Regions from separate parts of the Pelosinus sp. sgz500959 genome, predicted to be linked through region 2. Evidence: riboswitches for the same ligand, from Rfam matches in the RefSeq annotation. Region 2 holds a riboswitch; each other region holds the start of a gene.
What was found. Region 2 has a riboswitch for cyclic di-GMP ahead of ACAN52_RS08160 (response regulator). Riboswitches for the same ligand answer to the same signal wherever they lie in the genome.
Positions count from the first base shown of each region.

Region 1: another riboswitch for cyclic di-GMP. It lies ahead of ACAN52_RS20555 (methyl-accepting chemotaxis protein); the one in region 2 lies ahead of ACAN52_RS08160 (response regulator).
Region 3: another riboswitch for cyclic di-GMP. It lies ahead of ACAN52_RS16125 (CheR family methyltransferase); the one in region 2 lies ahead of ACAN52_RS08160 (response regulator).
Region 4: another riboswitch for cyclic di-GMP. It lies ahead of ACAN52_RS08910 (PAS domain-containing protein); the one in region 2 lies ahead of ACAN52_RS08160 (response regulator).

Region 1 is NZ_JBGJZL010000021.1:9,234-17,656, forward strand. It holds gene ACAN52_RS20540 (CD3324 family protein) at 1-229, shown strand, start outside; gene ACAN52_RS20545 (SAM-dependent methyltransferase) at 357-1,082, shown strand; gene ACAN52_RS20550 (ATP-binding protein) at 2,092-4,425, shown strand; cyclic di-GMP riboswitch class I at 4,565-4,652, shown strand; gene ACAN52_RS20555 (methyl-accepting chemotaxis protein) at 4,950-6,791, shown strand; gene ACAN52_RS20560 (small, acid-soluble spore protein, alpha/beta type) at 7,015-7,191, opposite strand; gene ACAN52_RS20565 (aspartate dehydrogenase domain-containing protein) at 7,657-8,423, shown strand, end outside.
Region 2 is NZ_JBGJZL010000004.1:228,147-236,569, forward strand. It holds gene ACAN52_RS08135 (hypothetical protein) at 1-225, shown strand, start outside; gene mutT (8-oxo-dGTP diphosphatase MutT) at 435-875, shown strand; gene ACAN52_RS08145 (S41 family peptidase) at 856-2,112, shown strand; gene ACAN52_RS08150 (hypothetical protein) at 2,202-2,876, opposite strand; gene ACAN52_RS08155 (amidohydrolase) at 3,103-4,830, shown strand; cyclic di-GMP riboswitch class I at 4,925-5,012, shown strand; gene ACAN52_RS08160 (response regulator) at 5,128-5,481, shown strand; gene ACAN52_RS08165 (chemotaxis protein CheA) at 5,530-7,566, shown strand; gene ACAN52_RS08170 (chemotaxis protein CheW) at 7,617-8,114, shown strand; gene ACAN52_RS08175 (methyl-accepting chemotaxis protein) at 8,153-8,423, shown strand, end outside.
Region 3 is NZ_JBGJZL010000010.1:117,631-126,053, reverse strand. It holds gene ACAN52_RS16155 (ABC transporter permease) at 1-1,203, shown strand, start outside; gene ACAN52_RS16150 (ABC transporter permease) at 1,210-2,334, shown strand; gene ACAN52_RS16145 (ABC transporter ATP-binding protein) at 2,349-3,038, shown strand; gene ACAN52_RS16140 (FMN-binding protein) at 3,035-3,505, shown strand; gene ACAN52_RS16135 (hypothetical protein) at 3,667-4,047, shown strand; tRNA gene ACAN52_RS16130 (tRNA-Leu) at 4,141-4,224, shown strand; cyclic di-GMP riboswitch class I at 4,397-4,484, shown strand; gene ACAN52_RS16125 (CheR family methyltransferase) at 4,748-5,563, shown strand; gene ACAN52_RS16120 (cache domain-containing protein) at 5,643-7,937, opposite strand; gene ACAN52_RS16115 (PAS domain-containing protein) at 8,178-8,423, shown strand, end outside.
Region 4 is NZ_JBGJZL010000004.1:397,691-406,113, reverse strand. It holds gene ACAN52_RS08915 (methyl-accepting chemotaxis protein) at 1-280, opposite strand, end outside; gene ACAN52_RS08910 (PAS domain-containing protein) at 738-2,747, opposite strand; cyclic di-GMP riboswitch class I at 3,061-3,148, opposite strand; gene ACAN52_RS08905 (hypothetical protein) at 3,470-3,943, shown strand; gene ACAN52_RS08900 (ATP-binding protein) at 4,048-5,817, opposite strand; gene ACAN52_RS08895 (Crp/Fnr family transcriptional regulator) at 6,166-6,843, opposite strand; gene ACAN52_RS08890 (dihydrodipicolinate synthase family protein) at 7,212-8,108, opposite strand; gene ACAN52_RS08885 (GntP family permease) at 8,199-8,423, opposite strand, start outside.

The DNA of each region.
Region 1 (8,423 bases), on a different contig from region 2:
AGCAATACAACAGTATATCGATGGTGAATATATTTATATCCCACGAAAGGCAGAGAATAAAAAACGGTGGGGGGAAGTAAAAAACAGCAGGCAAGATATTCAGGAACGCAACAAGAAAATTTTTTCCCAGTATCAAGACGGTATTTCGGTTGAGGATATTGCAAGCTGTAATTACTTATCACCCAAAACAATCTACAAAATATTGGCTGATATGAAAAGTCAATGCTAAAGTGAGAGCGACATGGCAATTTTTCCGTGTCGCTTTTTTGTTTCTGAATTATCTTGTAGGGTGCATTGTAATAATATAGCTACTATAATTAATATATAGTAGCAAGATAGAACGGAGGAAGAATATTATGTACACATTTACAAATCAATTTATTTCCAGTCGAAATAACATGGAATTTTTGAAAGCTACCATGATGGGGCCTAATGCCATGCGAGTAGCAGAGGAATTAGCGTCATGTCTAAAAGTCAATGAGAATATGGGTATACTTGACCTCGGTTGTGGGTGCGGTCTTTCCACGCTCTTGCTGACACAAAAATATGGCGCAAAAGTTTTCGCCGCCGACTTGTGGATTTCACCGACTGAAAACTATGAGCGTTTCAAATCTATCGGGATTGACGATAAAGCCGTTCCGATTTCAGTAGACGCGACCAAAGGATTGCCTTTCGCAAACGAATATTTTGACCTGTTGTTTACTGTGGACGCTTACCATTATTTCGGTGATACGGCGGAAATGCTCCCATCGCTCATTCCTTTTGTGAAAAAGGGCGGCTATATCGCCGTGGCTATTCCCGGCTTAAAATACGAATTTGGGAAAAATGTTCCCGATGATATGAAACCGTTTTGGAATAGCGAGATGGAAAGAACACTCCACTCTCTTGATTGGTGGAAAGATTTGTGGAAGAGGGCCGAGGGTATTGAAATGGTGGACAGCCGCGAAATGGTCTGTTGCAGACAGGCGTGGAAAGAATGGCAAACCGGTTATCATTCCATTGTCGCTGAGGACATCAAAATGATGGAGGCTGAGGGCGGAAAGTATTTTAATCTTGTTCAGTTGATTGCTAAAGTCATTTGAATGGCGACCACATAATAGGAATCCTGCCGCTTGACGGTCAACAAAAAAACGTGCGGCGGCGGATCATTCTCCATGCCTAACTGACTGACCTCTGGACGGTTTATTTGGTTCTTTGGTTTTCAATAAGGAACGGTATATTTGTAAATCAATCTATATTTTTTTCGTAGACACCCAAGCCCTTTAAATGCCATAAGAAGAGGGGTGTCGAATGTGTTGGTATCACAACACATGTGGAGCTGGTCGCGTTGATAGAACGTTGATAACCAGTATTGGCGAACTCTCGGAGGTTTTAGTTAATTTTACAAGTGTATATTTATATTCGCTCAAACTTAGGGGGCTGTTGACAAAAGGGTAGCCGAGATCTTTCTCGACTACCCTTTTGCCAACAGCCCCTTAGGTTTGGGCGATTTTTTACGTTAGGGGTGTCGTGAACAATTACGTGAAACTCATACTTTTACACCGAAATAGAGAGGTATTTTGCGAAAAGGTGCAGTGGGATTTGTAAAATGGCACCCATTAAAATATGGAAGTTATTTGACTGGACATACAATTATATTTCTCTCTGGCGGAGCAGATAACAGCTTTTTGGGGCAGAAGATTAGTTCCTAAGTTTTCTAGAGTAGACGAATAGGTAAAGCAGAATGCCGATTAGGGTGGCTTGTAACCATTTTGCTCAGATTTTTTCATAAATAAAGAAAGTCTGACAAATTAAGCAAAAAAAGAAGGTATTATTTTTCTTTTGACAGAATTGTTTAGGAAATATGATAAATCAAGTAGATTTATTATTCTATAACATAACGCTCTATTTTTTGCTGCATCAAATATCTTAGAATATATTGATGTGATAATTTACTTTGAGGTCAGTCCGAGTTCTACGTTGTTAAAGAGGATTATTACATTTTATGTAATAAAAGATTGTAATTCATTCTGGTTAAAAAATCGTCTTCGCAAGTTATTTAGTACCCAAATAAAGATTTCGTAAAATTGTTTAACGAAAGAAGGGGATGTTTTGAAATCATCCAATTTTTGGGATTTGGTTAAGAATATCAAAGAACGACGATTGTCTAGATATACAGGGATAATTATCCTAACAGGAGTTTTTTTGACCAGCAGTCTGTGGATATTTGTTTGCTACCAAATTAGCTATGAATACGACAGGACGATTGAAGAAATTTCTCGGGAAACAATGAATCTAGGCATAGCTTTTGAAGAGCATGTACGAAGAATCGTTGCTGATGCGGATAAAGATTTGATCAACCTTAGAAAAGCTTATGAAGAAGATGGCCTTACCAGCCCGGTCGTTGTCGACTACTTGGAGAATGGAGGAAATGATTCGACCCGTAATCAAGTGGCCATCTACAACGAACAGGGTTTCCTAGTTGGAAGTTTCGTTAAGGGGCTCTCTATACTGAACTACTCTGACCGGTCATACTTTCAAGTCCATTGCGACTCCGCTGTTGATACATTGTACATCGCCCCGCCAATCAAACTCGAGGCGTCAGGACAGCCTACCATTCCACTGAGTCGGAGAATCAACAAACCGGATGGATCATTTGGCGGGATAGTCTATGTCGGTTTGAAAGTGGATTATTTGCGTTCATTTTACAAGAAGATGGATCTTGGTGAAGATCAATTAATTGCTTTGGTTGGCACGGACTGGATCGTTCGAGCACGTCAATCTGGCGATAATTTGGAGATTGGTCAAAACGTCTATGGTAGTCCACTTTGGAAAAACGTTCAAACCGGCCGCCCTTATGGCACATACATAACAAATGATGTCCTCGACGGAATCCACCGTATAGTCAGCTATCGCATAATGCCGGATTATCCCCTGCTATTTGCGATTGGAAAGACGACAAATGTGGCTCTGGCCTTATTTGAAAAACGTAAGCATTCCTATATTCTTGGTGCTTCACTATTTAACTTTCTCATTGTGGTCATTTGTGGTTTGCTGGTTAATCGGGCAGCAAAGCAACGATTGCTCAATACAAAACTAGAAATACTTGTCGGGGAGAGAACACAAGAGTTACAGGCTCTCAATAAGACATTGGAAGAGGAGATCATAGAACGGCAGGATATACAGGAGGAACTTAGCAAACTAAATTACGAACTGACGGATATAAATGCGGCGTTAGAAGAAGAAATTATGGAAAGGCAATCAGCCGAGAAATCACTTTTAAAAGCGAAAGAAGAAGCTGAACGTGCTACCGTTGCAAAAAGCAATTTCCTTGCGAATATGTCGCATGAGATCAGAACACCAATGAATGGAATTATTGGGATGACTGATATCACATTAATGACGGATTTACAAGAAAAACAACGGCAATATCTAACTATTGTAAAAACATCAACTATGGCGCTACTCCGCGTACTAAATGATATTCTGGACTATTCGAAAATTGAAGCAGGTAAAATTGAATTGGAAGAGGTGATATTTGACATTTGGGAAACAACGCATGAAGTTGTAGAGTTATTTAATATTGCAGCTGAGCAAAAGGGGTTATGTATTAAGTTAAATATGGGCAAGGGAATACCCCATAGGCTTATCGGTGATTGTGTTCGTTTACGACAAGTACTTTCCAACTTAGTCGGTAATGGCGTTAAATTTACATCACATGGTCAAATCGTAATCGATGTTGATATTGAGAAAAAATATAATAATAAAGTGAATTTAAAGTTTGTGGTCACTGATACTGGAATTGGAATTGCTGATGAAAAACTTAATAAATTATTTAAAAGATTCAGTCAAATCGATGATTCTCATACGAAACAATTTGGTGGAACGGGACTTGGACTTGCGATTTCTCAAAAACTAATTGAACTTATGAATGGAGAAATAGGGGTAAAAAGTAAGGAGGGAGTAGGAAGTAGTTTCTTTTTTACAGCCGAATTTGGAATGGATGATGAATTTGAAGTGGGTAAGCAAGCTGTTGTCCGGCGCGAACTTATTCAGTCTAAAAATTTAAAACCTAAAATGGTATTACTTGCTGAAGATGATGGAGTAAGTAGAAATGTGGTAACGATACTATTAGAAAAAAATGATTTTAATGTTATTGTAGTGGAAAATGGTAAGGAAGCGATAGAGGTATTTGAAAAAGAGGATATTGATATCATTTTAATGGATATCAATATGCCGTATTTGGATGGTTATTCTGCAACAGCTATAATTAGAGAAAAGGAGAACGCGATGAAACTTTTTCATACGCCAATTATAGCAATGACGGCGTATGCATTAAAAGGGGATCGGGAAAAATGCCTGGCAGCTGGCATGGATGATTATATTTCCAAACCGATTGATTTAGATAAGTTTATTGAATTAATTGATAAGTGGCTCGAGAAGTAGACAAAATTTAACTTGTGGATAAGAATAGTATGAATTTAGGATATCGTAGTTTAACATTTACAATATCCGTGGATTTGTATCGTCTTTCTCTTGATTGACTATATATGTAATATGGTGTAATATAATGTAATAAAAAAATAACATATTTGGGCAAACCTGTCGAAAGTCAGGGACGCAAAGCCATGGGTCTAAGGGATTTAAAAATCTATGATTGCCAGGTTGCTTCCAATTTTTAATTGCAAGTAGCATTTTCGGTATGAGATGCTACTTTTTTTTATTTATAATGAGGGTATAATTTGTTTTTAACAAAGGAGATTTTTTACAATATGAAATGGATTACTAGCTTAAAGACAATTACTAAGATAGATAGGAGTAGTATTCAGTTTCAACTAGTAGTTGGGATTGCGGTTAGTTTGGTCGTCAGCGCCTTTTTTATTTCTGGATTTGCAGTATATACTACCCAATCTTATTTACAGAAAGATGCTTGCGAGAACGTGGATGAGCGTTACCGTGGTATGATAGAAATGTTTGATATTTATAAGGCCAATGCCCTCGGGCATGCTAGTGCTCTTTCGAGGAATCAGCAGATCATCGACGCTGCCAAACGGCGTGATGCTCAGGCGCTGTTTGCCATGACCACGCCGCTGATGCGGGAAAGCAAACTAGATTACATGCTCATCACCGATCCTAGAGGTTTTGTCATAATGCGGACTCACGAACCGGGGAAAATCCCCAAGGCCGATGATAACATCGCCAATCAGGTCAATGTATCCCAGGCTATCTCCGGAAAATCCTTTGTAGGCATTGAGGAAGGGAAAGTAGTCAAGCTTTCGGTGCGAGCAGGGGCACCGTTGTACGATGAAACAGGGGCTTTAGTCGGGGTTATTTCCACCGGCTATGTCATCAGTCAAAATGAGATTGTTGACCAAGCAAAAAAAATGTTTAGGGCTGAATTTACGTTGTTTTTAGAGAATGATAGAGTGGCAACGACGATTACAGGTGCGGACGGAAATCGGTTGAGTGGCACCCCCCTTGACAATTCGGCTATCATTCAGACCGTATTAAAAGAAGGAAAGGTATATGTCGGCACTAACGAAATCCAAGGAAAAAACTACACTTCTGCCTATGGACCGCTTGTGGGAGCCAATGGCAAAGTGATCGGCATGATCTTTAGTGGCATCCCCACGACTCTTATGGAAAAAGTCACCCAGACAATCATCGCCCAAATTATCGGGGTTTCAACCTTTGTGCTCATTATAGTCATTATTATTGCTACAATCTTTTTAGGGCGTCTATTAAAGCCGCTTCAATTGATATTAGGGAAAATAAGAGAAGTTGCAGAGGGGAATCTTGCTGTATCGTCGCTTGACATCCAGAGACGCGACGAGATCGGCAGATTAGCTGCGGGTTTTAATACTATGCTGGAAAATTTGCGACAACTAATCCGCAGTGTAGTCGATTCTTGCGCGCAAGTCGCTGCGTCGTCGGAAGAACTTACCGCTAGTGCGGAAGAATCAGCCCAGGCAGCAAATCAGGTTGCCGTGTCCATTAACAATGTGGCACATGGTGCAGAAGAACAATTAAGAGTCGCTGAAGACACATCTTCCGTGGTGCAGCAAATAGCGACTAATATTCAGCAAGCTGCTGTTAATGCCAATCAAGTATCTGAGCAATCAGCTCAGGCCGCTAATAAGGCAAAGATAGGTAATCTCTCGATCAATAAAGCGATAAATCAGATGTCTCAAATCGAGCAAACTGTTACTGCTTCGGCACAGGTAGTAACAGGATTAGGGGAAAGATCGAAGGAAATTGGTCAAATTGTAGATACTATTTCCGGTATTGCTGGTCAAACTAATTTATTGGCCTTAAATGCTGCCATCGAAGCTGCTCGAGCAGGTGAGCAAGGGCGTGGTTTTGCTGTAGTTGCAGAAGAAGTCCGCAAGCTTGCGGAGCAATCCCAAAATGCAGCCAAACAAATTGCCGCATTAATTAACGAAATTCAAGGTGATACTGAAAGAGCAGTAGTAGCCATGAACGATGGTACTCGTGAAGTTAAGCTCGGAGCTGAAGTCGTTAATGCGTCCGGAAAAGCATTCCAAGAAATCGCGGATGTCGTAACAAAAGTATCTGGTCAAACCGAAGAAATATCTGTCGCCATAGAGCAGATGGCTATTGGCAGTCAGAAGATTGTCGATTCAGTGAAACAAATTGATAATCTAAGCAAAAAGGCATCTGGAGAAGCACAGACAGTATCCGCTGCAACGGAAGAGCAATCAGCATCAATGGAGGAAATCGCCTCATCCAGCCAAGTACTAGCTCATTTAGCAATGGATCTGAACAGAGCTGTTAGTAAATTTAAAATTTAATTTCCGCAAATTGTTTTTTCAGCAGTTTTAAGGCTCTCAAACCTTTGAAATAAGCCTGAAATAGAGGTACCGAACAAATACGCGAAAATCAAACAGATTCATATTTTTTAACAAAGAAAAAGACCGAAACTCCTAAAAGCCTCGGTCTTTTTCTTTATGTTTAAACTCTGCAAGTCACTACAATATATAATCAAATAATAGCGACTTACGCGAGATGTTATTACTACTTCTTGTCTTTTTTAGCGTTGACACCCTTCATATGACCACCAATAGCACCCATTTGACTAGCCGTTAGGTTTTGATTTTCCCCTTCACCTTTTAAAGGGATGCCAAGCTCTTTTGCAACTTCAAATTTATTAGTGGAAGCATCAAACTCTTCTTCTTTCTTTTTCATTGACATTTAATATCACCTCCTCTATTAATATTTTAACCCATAAAGCTTAAACAATGCATAGAAATGTTGATATTTCATCAACACAATGGCCGAATGGGGAATGGAAAACTGATATGATATTATATCGTCAATAGCAGGCAAAACTTTATATCAATAGGTAAGGTTTCAATCCTTTCTTCTGCATCATATCCATAAGCATTCGCTAACTGAGTGGATACTTTAGATAGCAGCGAACACATAAAATTATAATCTCGAAGTCGAAATGTTTCCATTTAAATAAATTTTGTGAATTTTTTACCTATATTTTCAAGTTTGTGGTAAGATTATAGAATCGATTTGTTTTTTGCACTAGCCCCCCCTTGACACTCACAAAACCGATTGATGCCTAGGAAATCCAAGCAATGATCAATGAATATTTAGCTAAAACGTATTTTTAAGAAGGCATAAAATAAACTTGAAAAGAGGTATACCATGGGGAATTTTAAACTAGCACTTATCGGCTGCGGTTATCTTAATGAAATCGTAGCTAATGCATTGAAGGACGGCTATCTGCCGGAATATCAACTCGTTGCTGTGCTGGGAAGAGACTATGGTCGTGCGCAAGCATTCGCTGAACGCCACGGCTGCAAGGCCTGTGCCGATATTGATGAACTTATGGCGATGAAGCCGGATTTTACGGCTGAAGCTGCATCAGTAAAAAGCGTACAGGACTACAGCGAAACAATATTGAAAGGCGGTTCAAATTTCGTTGTGCTGTCAATTGGCGCCTTTGCCGACCGTGAATTTTATGAACGAATAAAAAATACCGCCGCTCAGAACAAGCGCCGCGTATACATCGCGAGCGGTGCCGTAGGTGGGTTTGATGTTCTGCGTACAGCCGCGCTGATGAGCTCGATTACAGCTTTTATCGGCTCACAGAAAGCGCCGGATTCGCTCAAAAATACACCACTTTTCACTGATGAACTAATGGACATTACAGCACCGCAGCAGGTATTCTGCGGCACGACCAAGGAAGCAATAGCCATTCTGCCAACCAAGGTAAATGTGGCAATAGCTACCGCCCTTGCCAGCGCCGGTCCAGAAAATACAACCATGAATATCAAAGCCGTGCCGGGCTTCAAAGGCGATGAATACAAGATTAAAATACAAGGTGAAGAAGTACGCATCGAACTCAATATCTATTCTCGTACTAGCGCAATTGCCGCCTGGAGCATAATAGAAGTTTTGCAAAATGCCGT
Region 2 (8,423 bases):
GAGGAATTACTCAAAGGACAGACTCTAGAAAGCGGACACTCACAATTCATTTACTTTAGAGATGCTGATGGTTCTTATAAATCTTCAAAGTGGAGCATTGCGGTCAGAGACCGCGATGGTAAAGATTACATTTGGCGAAATATTGACCTAGCTAAATTTAGCACAATTACAATCTATTATAATCCTAACGATGGTAAATATTGGTGGAAAGGATCTCAAGGTTAAGTTAGATTGTTTAATAATGGGAAAAACTCCATGACTCTTAGAGTTATAGGAGTTTTTTTTTAAACAAAGAATTGAAAAAAAAGGCTAATTTTAAAAAAATTTACTTTAAAACAGGAAACTAGTTAATTAAAGCGAATTTTATAGTTAAGTTCAAAAAAATGATTGATATAAGATAATTAAGGATTCGATATGAGGAGGTTTTGATACAAATGAGAGTAACATCTGCAATTATTATCAAGGACAATAAAATACTCATCACTCAAAAAGGCTTACAAGGACGATTTGCAAAGAAGTGGGAATTTCCTGGGGGGAAAATTGATGCTGGTGAAACTCCTGAAGAATGTATCGTACGAGAGTTATTTGAAGAGTTACAAATAAGAATTGAAGTTGATGCTTTCTTCGGAAAGTGTATCCATAAGTACCCAGAGGGAGAAAATATAGTCTTAGCTTACTTTTGTACTTGGCATAGTGGGAATATTACTTTAACAGAACACAGCGCTTATCAGTGGGTAACAGTTGAAGAATTGAGTCAATATGATTTCACTCCTGCCGATATTTTATTAGCAGACAAATTGCAGTTGGAAATCAAGGGAAAAAGTATTTTCTCATTGAATGATGGAGGAAAAATGAATGCAGTGGTTGAGGAATAGCAAAGTAAAAATTATAATTGGTTTTTTAGCAGTGAGTATTGCATTGAGCAGTTCAACTCTAAGGGCAAATTCCATTCAGAATGATGAAATAAACGAAGTCTCCTCTTTACCAGTTCCTATGGTCGGTAAGGCAGAAGCGATTAAGATTAATTCTATTGATGAAATGAACTGGTACTTATCGCAGATGGATGAGAAGGAGCTTGCTGCAACTTTAAAACTATTTCGGGTAGCTCAAATCGTAAAAGGTGGATATGTAGGCGACGTATCAATGGAGAACCTTATGTCGGGTGCTATTAAGGGGACCGTGAGTAGTTTGGGTGATCCCTATTCTGTATATATGGATCCAAAGATGTATAAAGCATTAATGATTGAGACCAAAGGATCATTTGGCGGAGTTGGAATTATATTGGGCAGTAAAGATAATGTATTGACAGTTGTGGCACCGATTGAGGGGACACCAAGCGCTCAAGCGGGAATTTTAAGTGGAGATCAGATTATCAAAATCGATGGCAAAGATGCAAATGGTCTTGCTATCGATGAGGCTGTGAACCTCATTCGTGGTGCTGAAGGAAGTTCAGTATTGCTGACGATTGGACGAATTGGGCAAGAAAATAAGGAGTATCATCTTGTTCGATCGAATATTCAAATCAAAACGGTTAGCGGAAAAATGTTGGAAAATAATATAGGATATATTCGTCTTTCTATGTTTAATGAACATACAGGAGATGATCTTTCTAATAAACTGAAAGAATTAGAAGGACAAGGGATGAAAAAAATTATTTTGGATCTTAGGAATAATCCGGGTGGTCTACTGGGAGAAAGTATTAAAGTGGCTAACTATTTTGTTCCCCAAGGTCCCATTGTTTCAGTTGAAGGCAAGGATGGAACTAAAAAAACTAGTTTTTCTACATTAGAAGAGATTAAATATCCTTTAGTTATATTGGTGAATGGGGGCAGTGCCAGTGCATCTGAAATTGTAGCAGGTGCAGTGCAAGACACTGGCGCAGGAACCCTGATCGGCACCAAGACTTTTGGAAAAGGATCAGTACAGACTGTGCTCAGTCTAGACGATTCTTCGGCTGTAAAATTGACCATTGCAAAATATCTAACACCTAGTGGGCGTTCCATACACGGTGTGGGAATTGAGCCTGATATTGTGGTGGAGATGTCAGAGTTAAAAGAAGATGGTCATGATTTGCAGTTGGAAAAAGGGATTGAAGTTCTTTCTGAAAAATAATATGAAAAGTCCAAGGATATTTAAAAAATGATTCAAAATAAGGTCAGCTAAGATTTTGCGCAAGCCTAATCTTAGCTGACCTTAGTGTATTATAACTTAAAGTCAAACAGGCATGTAATACCTGTCATCTTATAATCTTCTTTGCCGTTAATACCAGCAAGGGGGACCTTTAAGTCCATGTTTTTGATTCTACGGTCGGCGTAGGATACGTTGAAGGCTGTACTTTGAGACATTTGATAACTGACACCAATTTCTCGCAGAGATACATTTTTTCCTTGCACGACTGTTGCGAATAAAGTGGACTTATCATTAAGCTTATGAGTTCCGGTCAAACCGAAGTGTAGAGCTGAATGAGAGGCAGAGGTTACATATTTACCAAAGGAAATTTTGTCATCTTCATAACCAACCAGAAAGGTAAGGTTAGGATTAACTTTGTAGAGTAAATTTAAATCGCGGAGATTAGCTTCTGCATACGTAGTCAATGGCAGGCCACCTGATGTCATAGTTGAATCTTCAGAGGTGAACATTCCTTGTTTATACTGTAGAGCGAAGTGGTCACTAAGACCAGTGGTTAAAACGGCTTTGAATCCAGATTTTCCATCAACATCAGCAGCTGCTGTCCCTTTACCATTCACTTTAGAATTGAGAGTGCTGCCGATTTCCAGATTAACGGCACCTTTTTCAAAGTTTGCTGTGGGAGATGCAAATGAGGTCGTTGCTGTCATCATGAGTCCCATTGTCATTACAGCGATTAGTTTGCGCATGAATCCTCCTTGTGGTGGTCCCTTTTGTGAGATGCCACGGTTGTATTTTTTGTACATATTTTTTACAGGGGCTCAAAATAACTATTTCCTATGCAAGAGATATTTTATCATAAGAAATGCTATTGTAAATAGAGACTATTCAGTCGTCTAAAAAAAATTGCAGGATTTTTTCATTATCTGCTAAATACTACAGTATATAATGGAACTTTTTTTTGGAGGAATCATATTGAGTATATTATCTAGACCATTTCAGAGTGGCAATCAGATTCATGAATTTGCTGATCGAGTGCTCACAAATGGCATCGTGTATACTGCAGATGAAAATGATCAGATCTGCGAAGCACTAGCGATTAAGGAAAATAAAATTATATTTGTTGGTAGCAATCGTGAGGTACAACAATATATAGGCAAAGATACTAAAGAGATTGATTTGTTTGGAAAGATGGTTATACCAGGTATGATCGATAGCCATATCCATCCACCAGGATTATCTTTACTCACTCTTCATGAAGTTCAATTATTTAATATGAATAGTGTCGAAGGGTATGTTGAGGCTGTAAAAGATTTTATCCTTCAACACCCAGATATGAAAGCTGTATATGGTCGTGGGTGGTCATGGGGGATATTGACAGGGGATGAACTAAATAAAGGTCCGAGAAAAGAGCACCTTGATGCCGTGTCAAAGGATATTCCTATCGTCTTACGCGCTAATGATGGTCATACGCTATGGGTTAACTCTAAAGCTCTCGAAGTCAATGGTATAACTTCAGAGACGCAGGTTCCCCAAGGTGGAATTATTGAAAAAAATCTGGAAACCGGCGAATTGTGGGGGACGTTAAAGGAATGGGCTATGTGGTTAATTGCTTTACCGGAATATAGTTTAGATCAATATATGACTGCTATGGATGCCTTTCAAAAGAAAATGCATAGCTTTGGTATTACCAGTATTCTTTGTATGGCAAGTTTACCTTTTGAAAAAATAATGAAAGCTTGTAGTGAGATGGAAAAAGAGCAGCAGTTAGCTCTTCGGATTCGCGGAGCTATGACGATTCATACAAAGGATGATTTTGAGACTCAACTTGAGATGATTAATCAAATGCGATCCCGATATCATAGTTCATATTTGAAAGTCATATCAGCCAAATTTTTTACAGATGGTGTGATTGAAGGGGGGACAAGTTGTTTATTGGAACCCTATACGATTGCAACTGGCAGAGGAGCTAATTATTACGGTGAGTTTTTATGGGATATGGAAGAGTTAAAACAAGCCTTTTGCCGCGTGAATGAGTGCGGCCTTTCAATTCATGTACATTCGACAGGAGATGCATCGACTCAACATGTATTGAATGCCTTAGAAGCTGTTCATCGCAAAGGTTTGACCGATGATCATCGTAATACCATTACCCACTTGCAACTTGTTGATGAAAAAGATATACTGCGTTTTAAAGAGTTGAATGTAATTGCTAGTGTTCAACCTTATTGGCAATTCAAAGGCCCTCAATGGTGGCATACTGTAGATTCCAAATTTTTGGGTGAACGTGCAGAAAAAGAATTTCCTTTAGGGACTTTCTTTGCAAATGGCATAACCGTAGCATCTTCCTCAGATTATCCTGCAACTGCTGTCCCCAATCCTCTTTTGGCGATTGATGTTGGCGTGACACGTAATATTGATAATGGAGTACTTCATGGGGTTGAGGATATTAGTCATATGGATGATGAACGTTATCTTTTAAATAAGCAAGAACGTGCTAGTGTCTCACAAATGATTAAGAGTTTTACCATAAATGGTGCATTTATGATGTTTATGGAAAATGAGATAGGATCGATTGAAATTGGTAAATTAGCTGATCTTGTAGTGCTTGATCAAAATTTATTCACGATTAATCCCGTTGATATTGATAAGGTAAAGGTTGTGATGACCTTTTTTGATGGTAAACTTGTGTATGAGACTTAAGTCCCGATCATTATAACTTAAGTCCTGAAAAATATTGACGTATGTATGGGAAAATAATATAATAATATCAAATAATACATAGATCGACAAAAATTAACAGAATTGGCAAACCTATTGAAAAATAGGGACGCAAAGCTATGGGTCTACAGTCGCTGGGCGACCAAGACTGCCAGGCCGCCATGCTAGCTTATACTACCATGTTCGAGGTCAGGCAAATCCTGACCTTTTTTTGCGTTTTTCTATGATTCTACTGATCCATTGCAAGTTTATTACACTTGTTTATGAAAGGATGGAAATATGAAAGTACTTATTGTTGATGATGCTCTCTTTATTCGATTAACGCTAAAAAACATGTTGGAGAATAATGGTTATCAAGTCGTGGGGGAAGCTGCAAATGGTTCGGAAGCAATTCTCAAATATAATGAACTTAAGCCTAATTTGGTTACAATGGATATAACAATGCCACAGATGGATGGCATAACGGCTTTAAAAGCGATAAAACGGATGGACCCTAATGCAAAAGTGGTTATGATATCGGCTTTAGGTCAAGAATCTACGGTGAAAGAAGCAATTATCTCTGGTGCCAATGGATTTATCGTAAAGCCATTTGTTGAAGAGCAAGTCATTCGAGGACTTAGCAAGTTTAACTAAGTACAGTACTTCTAGCATTGTAGTATTTTTTATGTGAGGGTGATTGAATTGATCAATGGTGACAGCAAAGCCCCGATGCTTGACCTTTTTGTATTTGAAACCAATCAGATGCTAGAACAACTCGAGCGCCTTATTTTAGATAGTGAAAAATCTGGGGGTATAGAAGTCGCTATCAATGAAGTATTTAGAATTATGCATACAATAAAAGGCTCGGCAGCGATGATGATGTTCAATGATATTTCTTCCTTAGCTCATTCTTTGGAAGATGTTTTTTATTATCTTCGTGAAGAAAAGCCTCTGAAGGTGGATTATTCAGAGTTGACTGACCTAGTTTTGAATGCCGTGGATTTTATCAAAGATGAAGTGATAAAAATAGAAAATGGAGGCGAGCCAACAGGTAATTCTGCTAATGTCAGTAGAAAAAATAAAGAATTTTTATCATCTTTAAAAGAAAATGACTTGAATGTGAATGATACCTCTTCTCAAATGGCTAGTACTGAAGGTGAGCTTCAACTTTCGATTGATGCGCTGGAGCAAGCTGAGTATGAAGGGCAAATCAAGTATGAAGCCATCGTCTATTTTGATGAAGACTGCGGAATGGAAAATATAAGAGCATTTACTTTGGTTCATGAACTCAGTGAGTTTGCTGAGAATATTGTGCACTCACCAAGTGATGTTTTTGAAAATGATGATACATCAGAAACCATTCAAAAAGAAGGTTTCAAAATCGCATTTACAAGTCAAAATGATTTGGAAATAGTGGAAGAAATTTTTAATAAGACAATGTTCTTAAAAGACTTCAGTATAAATATAGCTGAGGATACAAGACACAAAGAAGTAAAAGAAAAAAGAACAATTATTTTAGATGATTTAATTCTCGATGAATCCGCCAATCCTGTTGTTAAAGAAGTGGAGCGACAGGCAGAAGGAACGCAGAGTTTTATTAGTGTCAATGTAGCGAAAATGGACTTACTCATGGATTTAGTCGGCGAGCTTGTGATTGCAGAGGCTATGGTAACTCAAAATCCACAACTAAAAGGGTTAAAACTGGATAAATTCTACAAGTCCGTACGGCAATTAAGAAAAATTACGAATGAACTTCAGGATACGGTCATGTCTATTCGTATGATCCCTTTATCTGCAACCTTCCATAAAATGAATCGAATCGTTAGAGATATGGTAAGAAAACTCGATAAACAAGCAGAATTAGAGATTATAGGGGAACAAACAGAGGTAGATAAAAATATCATTGAAAGTATATCAGATCCATTAATGCATTTAATTCGTAATGCAGTGGATCATGGAATTGAGTCTGTTCAAGAACGAATTACTAAGGGAAAATCAGAAGTCGGGAAAATTCGCTTATCGGCAAAAAATGCTGGTGGCGATGTTTTGATTATCATACAAGATGATGGTGGAGGTCTAAATAAAGAAAAAATCTTAAGAAAAGCTTTCGAACGAGGTCTAATTGAAACGGAAGAGATCTCTTTAAGTGATAGCCAGATCTATTCCTTTATTTTGCAACCTGGTTTTTCTACGAATGAGACCGTGACCGAGTTTTCGGGGCGGGGAGTTGGTATGGACGTTGTAGTCAAGAACATTGAAAAAGTTGGTGGAACGATCAGTGTTGATAGCATCGAAGGACAAGGAACAACAATGTCTATCAGAATTCCTCTTACCCTTGCGATCATTGATGGAATGAATGTAAAGGTTGGAGATGCCATCTATACGATACCACTTATTGCAATAAAAGAGTCTTTTCGTTTGAAAGACCAAAATATGATCAATGACACAGATGATAATGAAATGATCATGATACGGGGAGAATGTCACCCTGTTTTGCGTCTCTATGAAAGGTTTCAAGTTCAGACCGAAGTAAAGGCTTTAAAAGAAGGAATCATGATCATGGTTGAGGCTGATGGAAAAAGCCGTTGCTTATTTGCTGATTCTTTACTTGGGCAGCAGCAGGTCGTGGTTAAGGCTTTGCCACCATATATTAAAAAGACAAAGGGGATAGCGGGGTGCACTTTGTTGGGGGACGGTGGTATTAGTTTAATACTAGACGTAGCTAACCTAAATTTTTAATAAATGATAAAAGTGAAATGAATTAAATAAACAAACAAAGGAGATTTGCCATGCCGGAAATTGCTAAAAACAAGTTGGAAAATGAAGAAGATACTCAAAAAGACAAGTTTTTAACTTTTGCCTTAGGATCTGAGGTCTATGGTATCGAAATTAAGTTTGTTACAGAGATTATCGGTATCCAGTCTGTAACTAAAATACCCGATCTTCCCCAATATGTAAAAGGTATTATTAACCTTCGAGGAAAAATCATTCCAGTCATTGATGTAAGGCTGCGGTTTAATAAATTGTATCGAGAGTACAATGATCGTACCTGCATTGTAGTAGTGGATATAAAGAATGTTACCTTAGGACTCATCGTAGATTCTGTGGAAGAAGTGCTGACGATTGTGGAACAAGAGATCGTTTTGCCTCCTCAGTTTGATCATGGCAATTATCAACAGCGATTTATTAAAGGAATTGGTAAAGTGGGTAAGAGTGTAAAGTTAATCCTAGACAGTGAGAGGTTATTAAGCGATCAGGAAATGAACAGTTTGGAACAAGTTTGTTAAGCAGTAGCGAAAAATAGTAAGGGAAGGCGGAAAAAATAATGAAATGGTTTCAGAATCTTAAAATTGCTAACAAACTTATCGTGGGGTTCCTTTGTATCGCTGTGATTGCAGGGTTAATTGGTGTAGTCGGTATATTTAATCTTTCTAGCTTGTCCAAGGCAGATGTTGATTTATATGAGAATTATACGATACCCATGGGACAAATGGGAGATATTAGCGAAGCCTATCAAAAAGGTCGCGTAAATTTTAGAGATGTCCTTTTGACAAAAGATATAAATGTTCAAACGCAAAAGATGAAAAATTTTAATG
Region 3 (8,423 bases), on a different contig from region 2:
TCTTTGACGACAGCCATGCTCAATGTAATGCTAGATGTTGGAGACAAAGTCAACCGTGAATTGAAAGCTTATGGAGCAAATATTGTAGTCACTCCTCGATCCGCCTCCGTATTGCGGGAAATTTATGGACTGGAAAACAGTTCGGTTGGGGCAGGGCAGTATTTGCAAGAAAGCGATGTTGGTAAATTAAAGACTATTTTTTGGTCTAATAATATCGTTGGATTTGCACCATCATTAGAATCCCAAGTGGCTATAGGGGCGGGGAATATCAATGTAACGATGGTAGGCACTTGGTTTAATCGAAAATTGGAATTGCCAACGGGTGAAGTTGTAGAAACAGGTATTAAAGAACTGAAATCTTGGTGGACTGTAGAGGGCAATTGGGTCGGTGATGCAGAGGCCAATGGTGTTATGGTTGGCACTGTATTAGCAGGAAAATTAGGCATTAAGCCAGGTGATACAGTGGATGTTAATTTGCCGAATGGTCGACATGAAACATTACTAGTACAGGGGCTTTTTAACAGTGGTGGTCCAGAAGATGAGCAAATCTTTGTGACACTATCCTTTATCCAAAAAGCATTGAATCTGACGGGCAAAGTCAGCAAAATAGATGTAAGTGCCATTACAACACCCGAGAATGAGTTAGCTCGTAAAGCAGCTCATGATCCGAAAAGTCTTTCTTTGAAGGATTGGGAAACTTGGTACTGTACGGCTTATGTAAGTTCAATTTCCTATCAAATTGAAGAGGCGATCGGTGGTTCTAGAGCAAAACCGGTTCGCCAAGTGGCAGAATCTGAAGGAATGATTTTACAAAAAACTCAGCTATTAATGCTGCTCATTACAGTACTCAGTTTAGCTGGGTCAGCGTTAGGAATTTCCAATTTGCTAACGGCTAACATGATGGAGCGCAGTCGTGAATTTGGTTTACTCAAAGCACTAGGGGCTACTGATGGAGATGTATTACTCTTGACCCTTACTGAAATTACATTAACGGGTCTAGCCGGTGGCGTGGCAGGCTATTTTCTAGGTTTAGGTTTTGCACAAATTATTGGTCAAAATGTTTTTGGTTCAGCGGTGGCGATCAATCTCATGGTGATCCCGTGGGCTGTTATGTCAGTAATCTTAATTACTTTGGTCGGTAGTTTTCCGGCAATACGAATGCTTTTATCGCTGCGTCCAGCAGCAGTACTTCATGGCAGGTGATAAAAAATGACAAAACAATCAATGTACTTTACAATGATTTGGCATGCTTTACTTCGCCGTCGATCTCGGATGCTGATTGCTTTATTGGCTGTGGCGATCGGTGCGACGGTATTGTCGGGGCTTGTGACAATTTATTATGATGTCCCACGTCAAATGGGAAGAGAATTTCGTTCTTATGGTGCCAATTTACTTCTATTACCGACAGGTGAGCAGCAAGTGTTGGCGGAGAATGAAATTTCAAGCATAGCCAATTTATTGCCTTCTGATAAGCTCATTGGCATTGCTCCTTATCTTTATGATCATATGAAAGTAAATGAGCAACCCTTATTAGTCGCCGGCACTCATTTTCAAACAGTAAAGAAGGTAAGTCCTTATTGGCAGATCCGAGGTGTTTGGCCGGATGAAAATTCAGAAGACGTTGTCCTTGGTGCTGAAGTAGCCGAACGGTTGCAAATTGAACCAGGGCAGTTGGTAACGTTAGCTAGCAATGACAGTGAGAAAAAAGTGAAGGTTGCTGGTATTGTCCGTACAGGTGGTAAGGAAGAAAATTTTGTTTTTCTGGATCTTTCTTTATTGCAACAGATGCTTCATAAGGAAGGTATGATCAGCGTAGCTCAGGCTAGCATTACAGCCAATGAGACGGAATTGACTGAATGGACTCACACGATTGAACAACAAGTTCCTGGTGTAGCGCCACGACTGGTCAAGCAAGTGACGCAGTCAGAGCAAACTGTACTCGGTAAGCTGCAGGCTCTGGTTTATTTGGTCACCATCGTAGTACTCCTTCTTACGTTGATTTGTGTGGCTACGACGATGATGGCAGTTGTGACAGAAAGGCGTAAAGAAATCGGTTTGAAAAAAGCATTAGGTGCCGAAAATCGCAGTATTATTCTAGAATTTTTAGGAGAGGGTTTAGCGCTCGGTACTTTAGGCGGACTGATGGGAACAATTTTAGGATTTTTCTTTGCACAAGCGGTGAGTGTCAATGTCTTTGGCAGGGGAATTTCATTCCAACCCTTGATTGTGTTACTGGCCTTAGTTGTATCTGTATCAGTAACTGGTCTAGCTTGTTTGATTCCAGTCAAGATTGCAACAGATGTTGAACCAGCGATTGTACTTAGAGGAGAATAAAGGAGGTTATCAAGATGAGTTTATTAGAGTTACATGATGTTTCCATGATTTATGGAAATGTAAAAGCTCTTCAAGACATTGATTTGACAGTACAGCAGGGTGAGTGGTTGGCGTTGATGGGACCATCTGGTTCTGGAAAGACGACCTTGATGAATATTATTGGTTGTATGGATAAAGCATCTAGTGGATCCATTGTATTGGATGGAGTTGATTTTTCTGGTGTGACTGCACGAAATCTAACCATGTTGCGTCGAGATAAGATTGGGTTGGTATTTCAACAATTTCACCTTGTTCCTTATTTGACAGCCTTGGAGAATATTATGGTAGCACAATATTACCATAGTATGCCTGATGAGCAGGAGGCCTTGGCGGCTTTAGAGCGTGTAGGTCTCAAAGAAAGGGCTCGTCATTTGCCTAGTCAACTTTCTGGTGGTGAACAACAGCGTGTATGTATCGCTCGTGCTTTAATCAATTATCCCATGCTCATTTTAGCTGATGAACCAACGGGTAATTTAGATGAAACCAATGCGAAAATTGTATTAGAATTTTTTCAACAACTTCATCGTGAAGGCCATACGATCATTATGGTTACTCATGATCCAAGAGTGGCAGAACTAGCTGAACGGTGTGTAGTCTTAGAACACGGTCGTATTGTAGATCGGAAAGATCAGAGGATCGTTTGCAAGATGGAGGAAGTTTCATGAAGAACATGAGGAAATGGTTATCTATGATAATCGTAGGTTGTATGATTGCCATTCTAGCTGCTGGTTGCAGTCGTGAAAAGACTGAAGATCACTCTGGTCATGCAAATCATGATATGCATACGGCTTATAAGGATGGAACTTACACAGGTAAAAGCAGCCCTGATGAACGTGGTGCCATAGGCGAGCTGACGCTGACGATTCAACAAGGTAAAATTACTAAGGCTGACTATAAAGGCATTCAAAAAGATGGTAAGGTAAAAGATAGTGAGTATGGAAAAACAAATGGTACAATTGAAAATCCAGAATTCTATAAAAAGGCTCAACAAGGACTTAAAGGGGCCATGTCCTATGGTCCGAGGCTTATAGAAACACAAGACTTAAATAAGGTTGACTCCATATCTGGTGCAACACTTTCTTTTAAACAATTTAGTGAGGCAGGACATAAGGCTTTGGAGCAGGCAAAGTGATAAAAAACCATACCCTTTCAATTTGAGGGTATGGTTTTTTTAAACTTCATTAGTTTTTCAACAAATATTCATCAGTTTTTCATAATTGTCTGGTATGATTATAGTGCAAAGATCAATTACAATCTTTTTAGCAAAATGATATAAGAAAGGATGATCAGATTATGAAAAATAAAATGACAGGTTGGATTGTTGGAGGTTTACTCGGGGTTTCGGTATTAGGAGTCACATTGTCTACGAATGTTGTCAGCGCTGCTGAAAAAAATGCACCATCAACTCATGAAATGATGATGGAAAAAGGCCAAATGGGAGATATGGATATGCATAAAATGATGAACTCCCCTGAAATGCAAACCAAGTGTCTTGAGATGATGAAAACACCTGAAATGCAGGCTATGATGAAACAAATGCTATCAAGAGATCCTGCACTCAGACAAATGATGTTAGACTTAGTTAATTCAGTCGAGCCAACTGATCAAGCTACTACGCCAGATAATACACAAACGACTATGATGCCAGCAATGGACCATAGTATGCACCATTAATTCTTTTTATAAAAAAGATGAAAAAAAACCTTTCTTTTTAATTACTAATCTGCTATAATAAGAACCACGGGGTTTGTACAACAAATTTCATAAGCGGGAATGGCGGAATGGCAGACGCACCAGACTTAGGATCTGGCGCCGCAAGGTGTGGAGGTTCAAGTCCTCTTTCCCGCACCACATCAATTATAAAACTTTCAAGATTTTCTTGAAAGTTTTTTTGCTATATGCTTTTTATATTGATATAAAACTTAGGTTCTGGTTAGTTAGGCTATTTTCTTATAAAATATTGACGTCATTATAGAAGAAGAATATAATGAAATATAAAATAATTATACATTTTTAGACAAAAAAATAATATTGGCAAACCTATTGAAAGATCGGGACGCAAAGCTATGGGTCTACAGTCGTATCACGACCAAGATTGCCAGGCTGCTATGTTGCTTTATGTTAACATACCCAAGGTCAGGATACCCCTGATCTTTTTTGCGTTTTCAGATAGGAGAAATTAAGCAGTTAATAAGGTAATAACTATAATATGATGTTAAGTTCATCCTATTTAGCAATGGAAAAGAAGAGATAAATAGAGTTAAGAAAATCAAAAATTATTTTTGACGAGTACAAGTTGGCAAATCATAGTCCCATCGAAAGTAAAGAAATAATCATACTATTTTTGTTTGTATGCTTGAAAGGAGGAAAAACCATGGAAGATATAACGGAACGGGAATTTAGGGAACTTGTTGGATTTGTTAAGGCTAATTATGGAATCAACTTATTACAAAAAAAAGTGTTAGTGTGCGGACGTTTGAATAACTATATAGCGCAATGCGGTTTTCATAATTTTTCGGAGTATTTTTCTCATGTGAAAAGTGATCGTACAGGCAAGTCTGGGACAATCTTAGTAAATAAGCTTACGACAAACCATACTTATTTTTTGCGAGAACCACAACATTTTGAAGTTTTAGGGCAAGTGGTTCTACCGTATCTCGCTACAGTTGAGGCCAAAAAGAAAGATCTGCGGGTATGGAGTGCTGGTTGCTCTACAGGTGAAGAACCATATACGTTAGCAATGCTGATTAACTCTTATTTCGGCGCGCAAAAGAGTGGGTGGGATACGAAAATTTTAGCTACTGACATTTCAACAGATGTCTTAGAAAAGGCGCAAAAAGCCGTCTACCCTAGTAATCAGTTAGACAATTTGCCGGCTTACTGGCGTGCTAAGTATTTTCATAAAATCGATTCAGAGTACAGTGTTCTAAGAGAAATAATACGGCAGGAAGTCATATTTCGACGATTTAATCTTATGAGTGAAACATTTCCTTTCAAAAAGAAATTCCATCTTATTTTTTGTCGTAATGTAATGATCTATTTTGATGCTGAGACTAAAGAAAAATTAATCAATCGATTTTATGATCATATGGAATCAGGGGGCTATTTATTCATTGGCCATTCTGAATCAATTAATCGTCATGAAAGTCGATATCAGTTTGTGGCGCCTGCTATTTATAGAAAAGCATAAAAATATAAATGCAAAGTAAAAAATGATTAAATCCGCGAATAACGTGAATTTAATCATTTTTTTGCTTTAAAGAGGTTGCTTAATTTTTTTCTACTGGGAAAGTGATAACAAAACGAGTTCCTTTTCCCTCTTCGGAATCGACTTTAATGATACCACTATGACGTTCAACAATACTAGCACAGACAGAAAGACCAAGTCCTGTACCATCATCTCTTGTTGTAAAGAAGGGATCAAAAATTTTCTCTTGTAAGTCTTTAGGAATACCGCAACCGGAATCTTCTATGCATAAAATCACAGAGCCATCTTGATATTTGGTTTCAATTGTTAATGTACCATGCTGCTTCATCGCATTCAGCCCATTCATAGCAAGATTTAAAAGTAATTGTTTAATTTCTTTTTCCGCTAGAATAAGCTGGGGAATATCCCTAGAGAGTTTAAATTCAAGATTCATTCCTCGTTTGAGTGCATCTGTCAGTAGTAATGGGGCAATTTTATTAATAATTTCATTTAAGTCCTGTTTTTCTTGTTCTGTTGACTTGGTTTTGGATATTGCTAAAAAATCGGTAATGATTGTTTCGATACGTGCTAATTCGCTTAAAACTAAATCCAATTGATCGTGCAGAATATTAGGGATTTTTCTCTTAAAATGTTGTAAGTAACCTTTTACGACGGTCATGGGATTTCTGATTTCGTGTGCTAAGCCTGCAGCCATATTTCCAATTAGATTAAGCCTGTCCATGCGGGTGATTTCTTTTTGTAGAGTGATAAATTTAGTAACATCTTCTGAAATGACAGCTACATGATCTTTTGTAGGGCTATAGGCAGAAATAGAATACCATCGCTGTTGATGTTCGAAATATTGTGTAAAACTAATTGGTTCACCAGAAATCGCTACAGTTGCATAGGCTTTTATCCAATTAAAGCTTTCGTTATTTATGTGTGGGAAAATATCTGTTAGCCCTTTTCCAATAAGTTCAGAAGCAAGGTATCCGGCATATTTTTCATAGGCGTGGTTAACGTGAATGTATTCAAGATCTATGGGATTATTTTCTTCATCGAATCGTACCTTATGATATGAACAGCCATTGTGCATGTAGTCAAATAGATCTTTGTAACGAGACTCGCTAATGGCAAGTGCATCCCGGCTATCCTTAAGAGCTCTATTGGCCGCTTGATGTTGGGCAATTTCTTCTTCAAGTGCTATATTCATATCCGATAGTTCAATTGTTCGCTCATGAACTTTATGCTCTAATTTAGTTTCATTTTTTTTCAGTAGACTGACAGTATCTGCAATTTTTTGGCTCATTCTCACGAAAATAGTGCAAAGGATGTCTAGTTCATGGGAAATACTTTCTGGTGGTCTATCGCGTGCGACCATTTCATAGTGTTCGAGAGTAATTAATCCAGACTGTTTGATTAGCCAATCTAGAGGACGTTTAATTCGGTTGGTTATTAGGGTGGCTAGAGGTATAATCAAGAATAATAAAGCGATTGTTCCGCTAGCCATGAGTGCTAGCTGCTTATAAATCGGACCAAGAACTTCTTCTTCGTTGATTTTACCAATAATTGTCCAGCCACGTTCAGGTACATGCAAATAGGAACCTAAGACTTTGTTACCAAGGTAATCAGTCCATTCGGCCGTACCAGAATCCGTAATTTGGCTAGGATGAAATGCATCAGTTGCAATTTTAAATTTCATCCTAGCCGTGTCCCCAATAAGCCCCTTGTCCATTAATAGACTGGCGTGTCGTGGTTCGGTGAGCATTGTACCTTCTTGGTTAACCAGAAAAATTTCTCCTGTTTGTCCAATCCAATTATCACGCAAGAGTGTTTCGAGGGTTGTTGTTCTTACGGAACCAAGTATCAAACCTTGTAAGTTCCCAGCGTAGTCGAAAATAGGAGAAGAGAAGTTAATGATCGGTAAGCCACTATTGCGGCCAATCACCACATTTGAAATATACTCTTTACCCGCTAGAGCGGCTTCAAAGTAAGGTTGATTTCTGGTCGAAGGGTATTTGATTGCACTATTGAGAGTTGATATTCGAAAAAAACCATCTTTATCGATGTATGAGAATGAATCAAAGTTTTGGTTGTTCCGCTGCGTTAAAGAGAGAGATTTTTGCATTTGTTGTTCGTCTAAGATTCGAAAATCCTCTGACTCACTAAGGTTGTGAACGTCATAGACCCGTTCTGCCATCCAATAATCAATCAGACGCTTTTGAGAATAAACGCGCTGGCTGATCAGTTTTAGATTTTCTTCTTTTGCTAATTTGATCTGACCAACAGTGTAAATAACCATGACGAGCAAACTAGGAATGAGGACGAGTAAAATAGTCCATAACCTAAATTGCTGCCGTAATGTTTGAACCTTCATGTCTCACCTCGATAATTTTAAAAGTATATTTTAATCAAAAGACATTAAAATATAAAAAGCAAGATTTAGCATCTATTTCCATTTCTATTCGACATTTTATTTGATATCCCTCCATAAGGAAAGTGGTGTGAATCTATCAATATAATATAGTTTCTTTGTGCGAGATTGCTTACAGGAATTAGCATGAACTTCGTAGAAAGAGACAACAGGATTATTTGATCGGAAAGAAAGGATACAACGATGAGAATTAAAAAAATATCTGCAGTCTATCCCCAGAGTAATCATAAATTGGGAAATGGAGAATATGGATTTTGTGAGATTCTAGATTCGATTGCTGTTCCACTCTTTATTAAAAATAGTGATGGTATCTATATCAACTGTAATAGAGCTTATGAAAAATTTATTGGATTACGCAAAGATCAAATTATAGGAAAAACAGCATATGATATTGTACCTGAACAGTTAGCGGATAAATATCACATGAAA
Region 4 (8,423 bases), 170 kb from region 2:
GTTTCATCTCTGCCATAGCTCCGACAATCTGTACTTTGTCAGTACCTGCACGAAGATGAGGATTACTTGCCAAATCCTCTAATTGAGCTATCATCTGTTCCATATCAGCTTCTACTCGCTTGCTATAGTCAGTTCCTACCGCTCGACCTGTATCATCTACACTTTTTTCCAAAGCTTGCTTCGCTAGATAGTAACTAGCACCAGATAAAACAATTAACACTACTAAAATAAGCGGTATAAGAATAAGCAGTAAACGAGTTTGAATATTTTTTACTTTCATTGCTATAGGCTCCCTTAAATAAATTGTAATTTTATGACCTAAATAATTTGCTACAAAGAGTATTCGAATAAATAAAATAGTAATTAGTTCTCGGTAAAGAGCTAATTACTTCTATCATCTAGATGTAGTTACAACCAAGCATCATCATTTGCCACTTCAATTTTACATTTTTTACACTTCTTTGATATCGGTTTTCATATGCAGATATATTTTATACTATCCCATGGCTTAATACTATTGATCGCTAATACAAAAAAAACACAGGGATATTGTATTATTGCAACAATCGTCCCTGTTTTAACTAAAAATTTTCTTTTTTCAAATTTTACACTTTGAAAATGCTTTTATTATATATTACTAGTTAATTCATACATTTTTCACGTTTTTTTATTTTCCAATATTCTTACTACATAATACAACAAAATTTGATTTATTGTATTATCACAACAATAGTTTATCATTGCGAATATATCGTTTTTCTTTTAATATTCCATATTTTTAGATATAACAATAATAACGACCTTGTCTCCATTTTATCTAGAGACATTCCAAGAAACATCTCAATCTTTTGTTTTCTCCAGATGACCGTATTATTATGTATAAAGAGTTGCCGTGCTACCGCTTTTAAACTCCCATACTCTAATATAGCTTCTAGCGTGATTAATAAATTACTCCCACGATCTTCATCATGCTCAGCAAGACGTCCTATGGTATTTTGCACCATCGTACAGGTATTTTTATCTTGTAATAATTGAAATGCAATTTCATACAATCCAATATCATCACAATGGATTACTGAGGAAGAATCCATCGTTGCTGCAATTACAACTGCCCTCTGAGCCTTTTCATAAATTTCTCGAAAATTGACTGGAATGCTCGATAGACCAGAAATACCAACATTTACATAAAAATGAGGAAATACTTTTTCTATTTCAGCAATGATATCATTAGCAATTTGACTTTGCCCTTGCTTATTAGTAGCAATACAATCTGATATAGAGGTCAGTATTACTATATCATCATGACACCTCCATACTAAACCCCATTCTCTTTCTGCTAGCCAGATGAGGACCGCTTGTTTCCTCACGACTGAGGGTGGCATCGTCTTGTCAGGTACCTCAGTATTATAGCTCAATTTTTCAGCCAATCGCACAACAAAGCAACAATGGGCAACTTGAGTCTCAATACCAAATTCATTAAGTGCTTTGATTATCTGTTCTACTGAGCAATCATTGAATAACAATCCATTTAAATAGGTACTGCGACTATGTAATTGATTCATAAAAGCCAACTCTTTTTCCACTTTATGAATCCGCTCTACAGCTTGTTTTTGTTCCGTGATATCTTGGTTAATACCAAATAGTTTAATAAGGCATCCTTCGTCGTTATTAATTTTATTTATTCGAGAATAAAGCCAGGCTAGAGATCCATCTGCCCTAATGACCCTAAACTGTAAGTCTATCCATGGCTTCTCGTCAAGTTTAGCAACTGTTGTTTGCACAAAATCCCAATCCTCGTGATGTATGTGGCTCCGAAAAAGTTCTATCGTAGGTGTAACTTCGCTAGGAGTATAACCATAATTTCTATATTGCTGATCAGACCAATAAAGAGAATGATTGGTTTTATCCCATTCAAAATACCCCAATTTGGCGATCTTTCCAGCCATATGAATACGCATTTCCCGATCAGTAAGCGATTTATTTGCTTGTTGTAGTTGCTCCGTTAGTTCTTGCAACTTGATTTCCCCTGCTTTTCGTTTCGTAATATCCTGAACAATGCCAAATTTCTTTAAAAGCTTGCCATTGTCATCAAATACAGAGTGAACTAAACTATGTATCCATCCAATAGAACCATCTTTGTTAATAATCCTATATTCAACATCTAGTACTTCTTCCTCCGGTCTCTGAAAAAAACCTCTCTTGATCATTTCTCGATCTTCTGGATGAATAAGAGTTAATAGAAACTCTAAAGATGGAGGTTTCTCCTGAGGGACTAAATTAAAATTTTTGTAGAACTGATCAGACCAATACAACTTATCGTTTACAATATCTCGATCAAAATAGCCTAGCAGGGCAATTTGCTGAGCCATTTGTATTTTAACTTGGCTCAGCATCAGCTCTTCTTGTACATTTTGCTCTTTGGTTATATCTCGCACTATAGTTAATACATTTTCTACTTGCTCTCTGCCGTTCCACTCTGGCAGATAAGAAATTTGATAATATCGGTTTCCAATATGAACTTGAAAAATTTCTTTTTTCAAGTTTACAAAGACCTTCTTTAAATGATCTTCACATTGTTTATAGATTGTTTGTTCTAAGCCAACGTTTTGGAGCTTCTTGCCGATTATTTTTTTCACCAATCTATCATTTTGTTCAGCATAGTATAAGACCTGTACGATAGTACTTTGATGATCAATTCGTATCACTAATAGCTCTTCAACGTTATCTATTGCACCTACACTTGACATTATACATCCCTCCAACTCAAACAACTTCTTATGCATTATTTATCCGATATCCACTATAAATCCACCTAAAACCTTTGGGATGATTATTCATTGTATATTCATCTCTCAATTACAACGATACTCCCATTCGTAGTTTTACTTTTCTACAAATAGGAGCATTTTTTATTGTAATTTTTATATGATCAGTTCACTTTTCATTACCTCATTTTTGGTAACAGAACCATAAATCCTACTTGTCCTGTAACAGTAATATCCCCATCCAAAATAAAAAAGTAGTACCTCATACGAAAGGTGCTACTTACAACTTATAATTGAAAGCAACCTGGCAATCGTAGGATATTATACCCCTTAGACCCATAGCTTTGCGTCCCTGACTTTCGACAGGTTTGCCAAAATTCACTAATATTTTACTTTATTTTACACCAGATTTTGTATATCGTCAATTAAAAATCGCGCCTTAAGTCCCATATTAATAAGCACAAAGTCCTAAATACTCATCTTTCTACAAAAGAAAGATGAGTCTATTATTGTCATACGCAAACCTACCAATCTGAGTAACATTCATTTCGCATAAAATTTCTACATACCTCGCGAACAACGTTTTTTTTGCTTTTGCGTGTCCCCCCAGCTACTGCAATCTGGTGCTATATACCAGTAGGCTGGCAACCAAAGTAATGCTAGAATGAAACTTGATACTGAGACATACTTTAGGGAGGATTAACATGAGGGTTTTTCTGTTACTTGTAATATTCATTTCTTTGAGCTGTGGCGTCGTTCAAGCTACGGATAATTCCATGTCGATTACTATACCTGTGTTTACAAGGCACTTTCCCCATTCAAATCTTGGTTTGAATGAACACAATCGTGGTTTTGGGTTGGAATACATATTACGAAAAGATGTTGCCCTAACGACTGGATTGTTTAATAACAGCTTACGAAATGATACCTTTTATGTAGGTGTTCAATATACGCCATTTCGTGTATTAGGGCTGCATGCGGGCGTTGTCGTAGGTCTTGATTTAAATGGTGGATATAATTCTGCCAATCCGTTCAAGCCTGTAATTGGAGCCTTGCATTTTGCTACTGGCAATGAGTCTCCGATTGGTTTCAATATCGATATTTTACCAAGCGGTGGCTACACGAATGGTGATGGCGTATATGGAGCCGCAGCCGTCTCCATGAAGTATTCGTTTTGATAATTGTCACAAGTCAGTATTGGATTTGCTAAATAGCAACATTCCTTACGAACAGAGCATAAATAAAAAAGAAGTCAAACGCTATAGTCGCGAAGACTCCTTTTCTAGTCTTTCGAAGCAGGAAGCCACAGATCAATCAGTGCACTTAATTGATTGATGTCAACTGGTTTCGAAAGATAGTCATCCATTCCAATCGCCAAACATTTTTCTTTATCTTCTTTAAGTGCATATGCAGTCAATGCAATAATAACTGTATGCCGATTCATAATTTTTTCTTTTTCTCTTATTAAGCGAACAGCTTCATACCCATCCATATACGGCATATTAATATCCATTATTATTAAATCAAATTTTTCTTTTTCAAATTTTTCAATTGATTCAATTCCATTCTGTGCTATTTCAATTTCTAATCCTTTTTTACGCAAAACAATACAGACAATATCCCTACTAATTTTATCATCCTCTACAATTAGTACTTTCTTCTTTTCTACCACTTTCAGCAACGCATCCGTCTTTTTATCACAGATCCTTACCACACTCTCATCTGGCACTTGAAATAATCCTGTAAAGTAGAATTTACTTCCTTGACCTTCTTTACTTTCAACCCATATTTTCCCGCCCATTAATTCCGTTAGCTTTTTACTAATTGCCAGACCGAGTCCAGTACCGCCAAACTGTCTCGTATTTGAACCATCGACCTGACTAAAACTCTCAAACAAGATGTGAAGCTTATCTTCCGCAATTCCAATCCCCGTATCGGATACTACAAAATTTAATCTTATTACACCAGCACGCAATGCTTTACAAGTAATGTCAACATCAATATTCCCTCTAGTTGTAAATTTTACTGCATTGCCGATTAAATTAGAAAGCACCTGCCTAAGCCTAAATGAATCACCAATTAGAATCGCAGGAATCTCTTCACTCACGCTAGTCCTAATTTTTATTCCACTTTGCTTGGCTGTTATCAGAAATAACGCAACAACATCTTCTAGTACCTCACTTAATATAAAAGGTATATATTCCAAGCTCAGTTTACCTGCTTCTATTTTCGAGTAATCCAATATATCATTTACAACTCGCAGCAGTGACTTTGTTGACATCTTTATAGTTTCAAGGTACATTCTTTGCTCATCAGCCAAATCCGTCATAAGTGTTAAATCTGTCATCCCTATAATACCATTCATAGGTGTCCTAATTTCATGACTCATATTGGCAAGAAATTGACCTTTAGATAAACTTGCTTTCTCAGCTTCTTCTTTGGCCTTTATCAATTCTAATTCATTTCTTTTTCTTTTTGAAATGTCTCGGAGTATGGCCAATGCGCATTCCTGTTTGCCGACCATTGCCATTTTGAGGTTTACTTCTGTCCAGCGATATGTACCATCTTTTTTCTTAACCAACCACTCAAAAATCTGCGGTTCTCCTGCCATTGCCAGCTTAATCCACTCTTTGGAGCCTTTATAATTATAAGGAGCCTCTCCATTTTTAATATTTTTTGCGTTTTCTATAATCAATTCTTCGCGAGAGCAACCGTAGAGGGCAGGCAATTTATCATTAAAATCAATAATACATCCATCTTCAGCATTATGGAGTACGATTGCATCATTTGCGACATTAAAAATGTCTTGATACCGTGCTTCTGACTCTTTCTGAGTTTGAAATATTTTTTCAAGCAAATTACTTATTAAACTATAAAGGATTCCCCCTGATAGCAAAATAAAGATCCATCCTTTAGCAATAGATAACATGGTAAGGATTTGTCTATCGGCCGCTAGAAGAGATACAAAATAATCTGAAAAAAGAATCCATAAACCTCCCACTAAAACATAAATGGCTGTTATTTTTAAGGCATCGAAATTTAATTTAATCATGAATCGAATCCCTCTATGCTACGAACCTCCATTAGAAACACTAATTATATAAACGCTAAGTCACCCGCTAAGTCACCACATCAATAATTTCCTATTATAAATAACTCAATCTTGCAATAATCCCATCATAGCACTACATATATTAGTCTGTATTTTTCTACAAATAAAGACTAATTCCTGCATATTTCCACAAAAACAATACCACCATTCCCTTTTTTATACCTAAAACACACTATTACACAAAATTCTCCCCATAAAAAAACGCTCAAACCGAAGTCTGAGCGAACGTATTTACGGTACCTTGTAAATTAGCACTTAGAGAGACCCCACCAAGCAACGAGTGTGATACTACTCATAATACCGACGTAATCCATTTACATCAAGGATAATAATCCTTCGTTCATCCTCTTCTAATATCTTTTCTTTTTTTATAACGCTTAATACCCGACTTACAGTTTCTCTGGTAGTTCCCGCTAAATTAGCAATATCCAATCTTGTAATCGCGGCATCAATTTCTAAGCCACGGCAAGTTTCCTTGCCATGACGACGAGATAAAAGTTCTATCGTCTGAGCTATTTTAGCATAGCTATCGGAAAATGCCAGTGAATTCACTTTTTGCTGAATAAATAGCAATTTTTTGCTCATAACTTGGATAATATTCATCGCAACATGTGGATGATTGATAATTATTTTCTCTAGTTCACTATTGCGTATAATGCCTACACAAGATTCTTTTAAAGCAACGGCTGTAGCCGGATAGGGCCCTTTATTAAACAGCAGGACTTCAGCAAAAACCTCACTTGGCCCCAAAATATTAATAATATGTTCCCGTCCGTCTGCTGATAATTTTATAATCTTAACCTTTCCTGTTTTAACATAATAAAATCCTACACCAGTTTCTCCCTCACTAAAGATAGTCTCATTCTTTTTATATTTGTACTCAGCCGTCACCTGACTGATAATCGTTAAATCTTCCTGTGGCAAATCTTCAAACACAGGGACGTTTCTCAAATATTCAAAATCCACTAAACCGCCCTCCTCTATCCTTTTATGGTAACAAATTGAATGAAAAACTTCTATTACCAAATGCGCGTGCTATTTGTCACTGCAGTTTACTTCTAATTATATTTCATAACGACTACTCCAGTAATAAAAAGACGGTATACAATTCGGGGAAGCACTTCAATGTATTCTTCCATACTTTTATATGAAACTCCTTCCATTTTCGTATATTTATATATGAATCCTGTTGAAGCTGAGGCACATGAAAATGGCGGGAATCTCCAAAGATTCCCGCCTAAGGTTCGAATAGTAAACGATCTCCTAGCATCTAATATAAAGCTATTCTCTTTACATTAAATTTCGCTTTATATAATTTAAAATACATTGATATCCTATTTATTACGCCATAACTGATCTGCAAAACTAGACAAAGAAACTTTTGTAGCTTCAGTCAACGCAGTCAATGGTGCTTTGCAGTTTTCCTGCATACCCGTGCCGAGCTCCGCCAGAGCCCACTTCATCACAGGATTAAATGGTGTATATACTTCGTAAAAGCGCATTCTTTCATCAATCAAGCGTTGCGCCTTTGTAATTCGGCTCAAATCTTCTGTGCGAAGAGATTCTATGACCTCAGAACATAGAGATGGATACACATTAGATAAGGCACCAATACAACCATCACCACCAGAAATAACCGTTGGAATGCAATTATTATCGTATCCAGTATAAACTATGAAATTTGGATACTTAGATTTTACGAGTTGAATATACTTTTGTGTATGCCGAAGTACAGCATGGGTATCTTTCATGCCCTCTAGATGATCATGTTTAGCTAATAGGCGTAAAAAGGTATCCACTGTTACATCATAACCAGTACGATCTTCGTAATTATAGATATAAAATGGTCCTTTTACCTCTGTTAAGAGATTATCATAATAGTTAAATACATCTTCCTGGTTGCAGGCACTATAATATGGACCTACTACAAGTACTGACGTTGCCCCTGCCTTCAAAGCCAAATTTGATAAATCTACAGTTTCTTGGTATACCATACGTCCAGTACCCGCCATTACGATTGCGCGATCACCAATATATGAAATGGCATCCAATATAAATTCTTTAATCTCTTCATAGGAAAAGGCATAGAACTCGCCAGAACTACCTCCAACCAAAATTCCATCAATTCCTGCATCGATCAATGTATCGTATAGCTTATGCATCGTTTCATAATCTACCGTACCATCTGCATTGATAGATGTTAAAATCGGACTAATATATTTACAATTCATTTTAAATACCCCCTATATTTTACACTTTAAAATTTACCTTGTTGGTTACAAAATAAAACCCTTAAAATACATTATTTATTCGACTAATCACTATTTAAGTATTGTATCAAGTAGCAAAATAAATATCAGCCCTACAACAGAAGTAATTGTCGATAACAATGTCCAGGTAGCAAAGGTTTCTTTCAGAGTCAAGCCAAAATATTCCTTAACCATCCAAAATCCAGCATCATTAACATGTGATGCAATAGCGCTGCCACAACCTGTTGCTAGAGTGACTAATGCCAAATTAACATTATATTGAGCCAACATAGGAAT